DNA from 3 places in the Planococcus faecalis genome. Region 2 is predicted to be linked to each of the others. Evidence: riboswitches for the same ligand, from Rfam matches in the RefSeq annotation. Region 2 holds a riboswitch; each other region holds the start of a gene.
The links. Region 2 has a riboswitch for lysine ahead of dapA (4-hydroxy-tetrahydrodipicolinate synthase). Riboswitches for the same ligand answer to the same signal wherever they lie in the genome.
Positions count from the first base shown of each region.

Region 1: linked by a shared signal. The riboswitch ahead of AJGP001_RS05765 (Na+/H+ antiporter NhaC family protein) and the one ahead of dapA (4-hydroxy-tetrahydrodipicolinate synthase) in region 2 are both predicted to bind lysine.
Region 3: linked by a shared signal. The riboswitch ahead of AJGP001_RS06965 (aspartate kinase) and the one ahead of dapA (4-hydroxy-tetrahydrodipicolinate synthase) in region 2 are both predicted to bind lysine.

Region 1 covers NZ_CP019401.1:1,170,386-1,173,671, forward strand. Annotated here, with positions in the region: gene AJGP001_RS05760 (bifunctional metallophosphatase/5'-nucleotidase) at 1-859, shown strand, start outside; lysine riboswitch at 931-1,111, shown strand; gene AJGP001_RS05765 (Na+/H+ antiporter NhaC family protein) at 1,221-2,795, shown strand; gene AJGP001_RS05770 (sodium-dependent transporter) at 2,990-3,286, shown strand, end outside.
Region 2 covers NZ_CP019401.1:3,152,355-3,155,640, reverse strand. Annotated here, with positions in the region: gene AJGP001_RS15650 (GGDEF domain-containing protein) at 1-176, shown strand, start outside; gene AJGP001_RS15645 (STAS domain-containing protein) at 309-1,148, shown strand; gene dapA (4-hydroxy-tetrahydrodipicolinate synthase) at 1,196-2,086, opposite strand; lysine riboswitch at 2,214-2,392, opposite strand; gene AJGP001_RS15635 (class I SAM-dependent methyltransferase) at 2,498-3,109, shown strand; gene ypfJ (KPN_02809 family neutral zinc metallopeptidase) at 3,167-3,286, shown strand, end outside.
Region 3 covers NZ_CP019401.1:1,393,100-1,396,385, reverse strand. Annotated here, with positions in the region: gene AJGP001_RS06965 (aspartate kinase) at 291-1,520, opposite strand; lysine riboswitch at 1,647-1,821, opposite strand; gene uvrC (excinuclease ABC subunit UvrC) at 1,859-3,286, opposite strand, start outside.

The DNA.
Region 1 (3,286 bases), 1.5 Mb from region 2:
AGCAGTAAAAGAAATTGAAGAACACACCGATTTAATTATTTGCTTATCACATCTTGGCATTAAAGAAGACGAGTTATTGGTGGATCTTTGTCCACAAATCAATATTATTTTGGGGGCACATACGCATCATGTTTTTCATGAAGGCAAATGGCAAGGGGACACTTTGCTAGGTGCTGCAGGAAAATTCGGTTTTTACGTTGGTCATATTGCTGTAGCAGAAGCATTTGAAAAAACCACTGCGCAACTCGTTGAAGTGTCTCGGTTACGCGAAGAACAAGAAGGATTTGATGAACTGCTAATTGAGCAGGGAAAAATACAAATGAACGAGTTAGTTTTTCATAGCGACAAGACGCTAAAAGCAGAGTGGTTTAAAGATTCAGAGCTGGCAACTTTGTTTGGACAAGCGCTGATTGAATTTACAGAAGCCGATTGTGCGTTATTTAATGCCGGAATATTTATGGAAGATATGGCAAAAGGTGCGATGACTCGCTACAACTTTCATCAAATGTTGCCTCATCCAATCAACCCTTGTCTTGTCGAGCTAAGCGGAGCAGAGTTAAAGGAGATTTATTTGCAGTCTTTGAACTCAGAATGGCCACAGCTCGAGTTAAAAGGAATGGGATTCCGTGGCGCGGTATTTGGCAAGATGATTCATTTGAATATGGAAATTATGAATCACCGGTTTTATATCAATGGGCAACTAGCAGTGCACGATCAAACTTACCGGTTGGTTACGTTAGACATGTTAACGTTTGGCTACTTTTTCCCAAGCTTGAAAAGAGCGGCTAAGACATATTTTATGCCAGAGTTTCTGCGTGATGTGTTTAGCGAGTATTTTCATAGCAAAGCCTTGAAGTAGAAGGCCTATTCGGAATATAAACGCAGTTGATTTTATGGTGATTTTGGGCTATGCTAATAAAGAAATATATATTGGTGGGTAGAGGCTGCAGGACTGATCAGTAAGATGCGCGAGTTTGACCGCGTTGAACGCATCTGAAAGGAAGTTTTGCCGAAATCGATTTTCTAGGTCTAAGAAGATGGATTGGGGTCATTCTAAATAAGAATGTCACTGTCATTTGAGCAACAGCTTAAATGGGGAGCTACAGGGTTGTTTGATGTTCTAATGCACAGACGAATTGTAGAAGGCTGACTTTATCCAATTGGAGAGGTCGGCTTTTTTTATCTCATTTTTCACCCATCAAAAATTAGGAGGAGTTTTTATGGAGAATACGATTTTTTCGATTTTGCCGCCGATTATTGCAATCGTTATGGTACTTTTAACGCGTCGTGTGCTATTGTCGCTAGGTACCGGTATTGTAGCAGCAGCTGTAATATTGACATGGTTTGCACCACTTGATGCCTTACAAGAGCTTGTAACATCATTTACGATTATTTTTTGGGATGAAGGTTTCAATGCTTATAACGTCTTTATCATTCTTTTCTTGTTGTTGCTTGGCATTATTACAGCATTCGTTAGTTTATCAGGAGGCAGCCATGCTTTCGCTGAATGGGCTTCCACACGTATCAAGTCGCGAAGAGGGGCGAAGGTTCTAACAGTAGTTCTTGGAATTGTGATCTTCATCGATGACTATTTCAATGCTTTAGCTGTAGGACAAGTTGCACGTCCAATTACTGATCGTTACAAAGTGTCACGCGCTAAGCTCGCATACTTTATCGATTCGACTGCTGCACCTGTTTGTGTCGTTTCTCCCGTATCAAGTTGGGGAGCTGCAATTATTGGGATTATTGCGACGATTTTAGCAGGACAAACTTTTGTTGAATATTCCGCACTAGAAGCTTTCTTATGGATGGCACCGATGAACTTTTATGTAGTCGCTTCTCTAGCTATTGTCTTTTTTGTTGCTATTCGTGATGTTGATTTTGGTGAAATGAAGAAACATGAAGTGCTTGCGATTACGGAAGGACAACTTTTTGATCCTAACAAAACCATTCCAGGTGAAATGAAAGAAGATTTTCCAACTCATTCACATGGACATGTTAGAGATTTATTACTACCAATTTTATTGTTGATTGTTGGTACAGTAGGAGCAATGATATGGACGGGCTATCAGAACGCAGATCAAGTATTTGATATTTGGTTGATTTTTGAAAATACAGATGTGCCAGCTTCCTTATTAACAGGTGGTGTGCTAGGTGCATTAACGTCCATTATCTTATACGTTATGCAAATGAAAAAGAACGAAACAGCTAATGTGGGCTGGATTGGCAAAGGCATTTGGGCAGGTATCAAATCAATGATGGGTGCAGTGCTAATCTTGATTTTTGCTTGGTCGCTGACTTCTTTGATCGGGTTACTTGAAACGGGTGCATATTTAGCAGGCGTTGTGTCTGAAGGCAATGTTCCGACAGCTATTCTTCCCTTTTTACTGTTTGTGTTAGCGGGTGTTATGGCTTTTTCTACAGGAACATCGTGGGGGTCTTTCGGTATTTTATTACCGATTGCCGGTACAATTATGATTGAGGCTGACCCATCCTTATTATTGCCAGCGTTATCAGCAGTGTTAGCAGGAGCGGTTTTTGGTGATCATTGTTCACCGATTTCCGATACGACGATCTTGTCTTCGACAGGAGCGGGAAGCAATCATATGGACCATGTCTTAACTCAGATACCGTATGCGTTAACCGCTGCAGGTATTGCTGCAATTGGGTACATTGTCATAGGTTTCACTGGTTCGCTATTGATTTCGTTAGGCGTAGTCTTAGCCGTGTTAGCCGTTCTCTTTGTTGTCTGGTCACAACGAACAACTATTATTGAAAAACAACAAAATATATAATGAAATCAAGGCAGAGAAGCTATTTCTCTGCCTTTTTACTTTTGCTGCAATAGTTTTTTCGAATTATATTGTGAAATCGTCTTTACATTAAAGCGCTCTCTCGGTATACTATTTTTAGATTAGTTAATAATCTGAAAACAAACAAAATTCCTATTTTTATGTAAATAGAATGGGAATACAGAGGGGGAAGAGTGATGGAACGTTCGCAATGGGGTACACGTGCCGGCTTTATCATGGCAGCTGTCGGCTCTGCAATTGGTCTTGGTAACATTTGGCGTTTTCCGTATGTTGCCTTTGAAAATGGTGGGGGTGCCTTTTTCATACCGTATTTATTTGCATTATTAACTGCCGGTATACCAATTCTAATACTTGAATTTACGATTGGTCATAAGTACCGAGGTTCTGCACCATTATCATTCTTTAGAATGGGTGGTAAAAAACTAGAATGGCTTGGTTGGTGGGCAGTATTTGTGTCCTTCATTATATCTGTG
Region 2 (3,286 bases):
ACTCTTTGTGTAAGCACATAGAAGCTGCTGACTGGATGCATGTACCCATCACGGTAAGTATCGGTATCGCCATTTATGCGCCTGGAGACGAAGTAGGAAGCTTGCTCTCTAGAGCGGATGGTTTTCTATACAAAGCAAAAGCTAATGGAAGAAATTGTGTCTTCGGCAATGAATAAAGAACTACCTTTAACATCCGTCTTTAAAAACGGATGTTTATTTATTGGGAAAAATAGGGAACTGGACTCATTGCAACCATTCGTTTACCAGCTATACTTAGCGTACAAAATATCTTTGCCTCTGGAGGTCTTATGGAAAAAGAGAATCGGTTATTGGGGGAACGCGTGTCGTTAGATAAAGAATTGATCGCACAATTGATTCATGAGGAAGTCAATACCAATCTTCAGGCTGAGCAGTTGCAAATGAATAAAGATTTTATCGAAGTCGTCAATAGAATCCGAATCGATTTTGTGGATTTAATTGGACAATCCATTAGCAATAGCTGCGACATTCAAGGAGTTTATGCGAATATTCAACGGTGGGGAGAAAAAACAGGTAATTTTTTTCTCGAAAACAATCGATCATTAGAAGACGCACTTGTAGAAGTTTCTCTGTTCCGAAAACACATTGGAACAGTCATCAAAACAGAAGCCGTTCACAAAAAAGTTGCCATTCAAGTCGTTTTTGATATTATGGAAACCTTTCATTCGTTACTGGATTATGCAGCTGTTTCCTATACAGAAGCCTACACAGTTTCATATCGACGAAAATTGGCATGCGCAAGAAAAGAATTTCTTGAACTTTCCTCACCCGTTGTCCCGGTCAGTGATCAGATTGCCGTTTTACCACTAGTGGGTAGCATTGAAATAGACCGAGCTCGTTATATACTGGAGAAAACCTTACTAGCAACAAATCAACTAAAAATTACGGTATTGATTGTAGATTTGTCAGGTGTCGTGAGAGTCGACTCAATCGTTGCAGAACAAATTATTAAAATCATTCAGTCGCTAAAGCTTGTAGGTATACGCTCGGTTCTCACGGGAATTCGTCCAGAAATTGCAGCGATGCTTGTTGGTATTGGCGTCGATTTAAAAGACATTGAAATTGGTGGCAGCCTGAAACGTGTCTTACATCAGATGAATGTCACTTAATTAAAAAAACGCTGAAGTTCCTAGACTTCAGCGTTTTTTTTAGTTAGTCAATTTGTCACTGCTTCTGAATGCAGACTGGGTAAAGACTTGTGTAACGTCAGGGTTTCTTCATCAGTCAGTGCAATCATTGGCAACCGAACGCCGCCAGTCGGAACACCTGTCATGTGCAGTGCTGCTTTAACTGGAGATGGATTTGGCGCAGCGAACAATGCTTTCATTGTTGGCAATAACCGTCTATGAATAGTTGCTGCTGTTTTCACATCACCTGTTTTAAAACTCGTAATCATGTCTTGCAGATCGTTGCCGATAATATGTGCAGCAACCGAAACGATGCCCGCACCACCGATAGACAGCATCGGTAAAGTCAGACTGTCATCGCCGCTATAGACAGTAAAAGATTCAGCTGTGTGTTCAATAATTTCTGAAGCAGCATCCAAATCACCGCTCGCTTCTTTAATAGAAACGATATTGTTAATTTGAGACAAGCGGATGACGGTTTCTGGAAGCAAGTTAACGACGCTACGTCCTGGAATGTTATAGAGCATGACAGGTAGATGAGTCGACTCCGCAATGGCTTGGAAATGTTGGAACATGCCTTCTTGTGAAGGTTTATTGTAATAAGGCGTAACTAGCATAATGCCATCTACGCCGACTTTCTCTGCTTGTTGAGTCAAAGAAATCGATGCCCGCGTATTGTTCGAGCCGGTTCCTGCGATGACCGGAATCCGTCCAGCAACAGTGTTGACGGTAAACTGGAACAATTCTACTTTTTCCTCTATCGATAAAGTTGGCGATTCGCCTGTGGTTCCTGCGACGACAAGGCCGTCAGATCCATTAGCAATCAAGTGCTCGATTAAGTTTTGCGTTGCCGGAAAATCAATTTCCTCGTATTGGTCGAATGGTGTTACCATTGCTGTAATTACTTGGCCGAAATTCATACAGAACACACCCTTTTCTAATTTTTTTCGAAGCTTAGAGGTGAGAGGCCCGTCAGGAACAAACAAAAAAGCAGCAACAGGAGGTCCTGTTGCTGCAGTAGAAACAATGTTTACCATTTGCTCCTGTGCATCAGATAGCCCTCCATATAGTTTCCTATATGACAGTCCTGCATTTATTAAATGCAGACCCAGCGCACGGAAATGTGAGATCTCCGCCACTTCGGCAAATCCCCCTTTCGGCAAACGTCAACGGATCTCATCATCCTCGTTTTGCGTACTAATGGTTTTTGCGCCTCTATCCTACTCTTGTAAAAACAAGAGCAAGAAATATTGAATTAGCTGTACTATAACAAATGTTTCTATTAATTGCAAGATGAAGAACGTAAAAAATTATAACCGAGGAGAGATAGAATGAGTGAGCAAGCCTATGACCAACTGCTAGCCATTGCAACAACAGGAAACCAGCAAGGATTTAATGCCTCTTTGCATCATAATCGTTATGAGCCTACACCTTACGATTTACTCGACAAATTGTTTGAGCATTATAGCCTGTCTCCTGAAGATTGTATCGTTGATGTTGGCTGTGGAAAAGGGCGCTTGAATTTTTATGTGCATCATTTTTTTGGTGTAAAAAGTGTAGGCATCGAAATGAATCCGACATTTTACACAGAAGCCCTCGAAAATAAAAAACAGTACGCGAAAAAGCACAAAGGTGCAGAGTTTCACATTAACTTTTGTAATTGCTTAGCTCAGAAATACCCAGTTACAGCAGACGATACCGTATTCTATTTCTTTAACCCTTTTTCAGTGGCGATATTCATCGCATTTGTGAATAAAATTTTAGCTTCAGTCGAAAAATCTCCACGGACGGTAGACATGATTTTGTTTTTTGCCTCTCAAGATTACAGTGATTATCTGGAAGCTAACGGAGTTTTTCAGCTAATAGAAGAAATTCAATTGTCGGATTTCCATAAAGATCCGCGCGAACGATTTTTAATTTATCGATTGTCTAAAATGGATTAGAACTAGTGCTCTAAAGGGTATATTTACAGTAAAACAATTGTGAAACGAGGGACCCCTATGGAATGGAAAGGTAGAAAAGCCAGTAGAAACGTTGAAGATCGGCGAGGGAAAGGTGGAGCGCTAGTAGCAGGAGGCGGCATCGGCGGTATTTTAATTGTGTTATTAGTGGCTTTTTTA
Region 3 (3,286 bases), 1.7 Mb from region 2:
GACATATTTATTGTACTCCCCCCCTCAAGGAGCGTCAAGGCAACATAACTCCTTTAAACCGATAGCGCTTATGGATTTCGCAGGCGATTACCTTCTATCTAGAGGAAATGTATCGAAATAGAATCGATTTAACAGCATTCCCTCAAAAAAGCGATTCTCTAATTGAGAATCGCTCTTTCCAACTATTCTAGTACAAACCACTGTGTAGACATCATTACTATATCAGCATTGAGAATTTGAACATTTTGTGAATTTTTTCACTAGCTTTTATTACATTAGGAATTCATTATTTATGAGTGGACTTCTACCGCAGCCAATCCGTACGCTGCATGTAAAGCATTCGCTGATTTGTTCATATCTACTTCTGGCACAACGACTGAAATTTTTATTTCAGAGGTACTAACCATCTTCACCGGAACTTCTTCGCTTCTTAAAATATCGAACATCCGAGCTGCGACTCCAGGATTCGATACCATGCCTGAACCTACTATCGACACTTTCGATAAGCCGACTTCTACATTTAGTGTCAGAAAACCAATGGCATCTTGTGCTTCCGTTAAAACTCGGCGTGTTTCTTCAAGGCTTTCCTGGCTAATAGAAAAAGAGACAGACGGTGGAAATTCATCACTGATGCTTTGAACAATAATATCCACATCAATGTGATTTTCAGCAAGCTTTGTAAAAATAGTAGCAAGAGATCCGTTGAATGGCTTTTTGTAACTCACAGTTACGCGCGCTATTCCTGGTTCGAATGCCACACCTCTAACGATTAAATTTTTCTCCACAGTGATCACCTCTTGTATGATTGTGCCAGGCTCGTCTGAATAACTTGCTCTGACAGATAATGGGACGTTATTGTTTTTTGCGAATTCGACCGCTCTCGGATGTAGTACGCCCGCTCCGAGATTAGCAAGTTCCAACATTTCATCATAAGAAATTTGTTGTAACTTGCGTGCACCTGTTACATACCGTGGATCTGACGTATAGACACCGTTAACATCTGTATAAATCTCACATTTTTCCGCTTTTAGTGCTGCAGCAAGCGCAACGGCAGTCGTATCCGATCCACCGCGACCAAGGGTTGTAATATTACCAATTGTATCCACTCCTTGAAAACCGGCAACCACACAAAGATAACCATTTTCCAACACACGTTCAAGACGTTCTGTATTTATTTTAATGATGCGTGCATTACGTGGTACGGATTCTGTTTCAATTCCTGCCTGCCATCCAGTAAAAGATAGAGCTTCATGACCCAGTTTCTTGAAAGCCATCGCCAATAACGAAATCGTAATTTGCTCACCTGTTGCCAGTAACATATCCATTTCTCGCTTTGGCGGTTCCGCTGATATTTCTCCCGCTAATCCGAGCAACGTATCAGTTGTCTTACCCATCGCCGAAACAACAATGACTACGCGTTTGCCTGCTTGTTTTTCACGGATAGCTCGTTTGGCAACTCCGATAATTTTTTCTGGAGTCGCGACAGAAGTTCCTCCAAATTTCATGACGATCGTTTTCATTCCATCCACTCCCACATTTAGTATGTGGCCCTCAAAATGACTAGCGATCATGCCACTAGACACAAAAAAAGGTAGCTCCCCGCAACCGCGGGAAACTACCTCTTATCATGTACGAAAAAAACGTCCATGTGAGATAGCCCTCCAGAGATTGACTCTGACAGCTCTGCACTTGTTAAATGCAGAACCAGCATGCGTAATAGCAGTCATACGCACACTTCGGCGACCATCCCTTTCACCATCCTTCGCAGATTCTGCAAATCTCCAGATGCTTACTATTGACGTTCGCGCCTCTATCATCACTTTTCCAAGTGATTTACTTATTCTTCTACGATACCATGTTACGACTCGCTTGGCAATGTGCCTTGTTTAAAATGCTGTTCAATAGAGATTGCTAGCGCTTCTGGCATTCCTGCCTCTTGGATTTGTTCTACTGATGCTTCTTTGATTTTTTTAACAGAACCAAAATGTTTCAGTAGCTGTTGCTTACGTTTGGGGCCAACCCCTTCAAGCCCATCAAGTGCTGATTGAATTGAATTTTTTCCACGTAACTGACGGTGAAACGTAATAACAAAACGGTGGACTTCGTCTTGAATCCGTTGAAGCAAGTAAAAAGCTTCACTCGTCCGTTTTAGTGGCACAATTTCAGCAGGTGAACCATACAGCAATTGAGAAGTTTGGTGCTTAGCGTCTTTTGCTAGACCCGCAATTGGGATAGATAAACCGAGTTCATCTTCTAAAATTTCACGTGCCGACTCCATTTGTCCTTTTCCTCCATCAATAACAATCAGGTCAGGTAAAGGTAAACCGTCTTTCAATACACGTGAATAACGTCGACGGATAACTTCTCGCATCGCCGCGTAATCATCCGGCTTTGACGCATTCCGAGTCTTGTATTTGCGGTAGTCTTTTTTAGAAGGCTTGCCATCAATAAACGTAATCATTGCAGATACTGCATCAGCGCCTTGAATATGCGAGTTATCAAAAGCTTCGATGCGAAGAGGCACTTCAATATTCATCGCCTCACCCAAATCTGTACACGCGCCAATGGTTCGTTCTTCTTGTCGCTCTAACAATTGGAATTTTTCTTTAATGGCCACTTCCGCATTTTTCTTAGCAAGTGCCACCAGCTCTTTTTTCTTGCCTCGTTGTGGAACGAGTACACGAACGCCTAGCCATTCTTTTAACATGTCCGGATCATCCGCTTCAGGAATTAAAATTTCATTCGGTTTCACATGGTTGGCTTTTTCATAAAATTGCCCGAGATACGTTAAAAATTCCTCTTCCGGATCGCGGTACAAGGGGAAAAGCGATACGTCTCGTTCAATTAGTTTGCCTTGTCGCACAAAAAAGACTTGCACACACATCCAGCCTTTATCAACAGCATACGCAAAAACATCGCGATTGGTAAAATCATTCATCGCCATTTTTTGTTTTTCCATCACCGTTTCAATCATATTAATTTGATCACGGTATTCTTTTGCGCGTTCAAATTCCAGATTTTCTGCCGCTTCCGACATTTTTGCGACCAATTGCACTTTAACTTCACGGAATCCACCGTTTAAAAACTTTGTAATGCCATCAATCATCTCTTGATAGGTTTCTTTTTCAACCGGTTTAACACACGGTGCTAAACATTGACCTAAATGATAATACAGACATACTCGGTCAGGCATCGTATGACATTTCCGCAACGGGTACAAGCGGTCCAGTAGTTTTTTTGTTTCTGCTGCTGCGTAGGCGTTTGGATAAGGCCCAAAATATTTCCC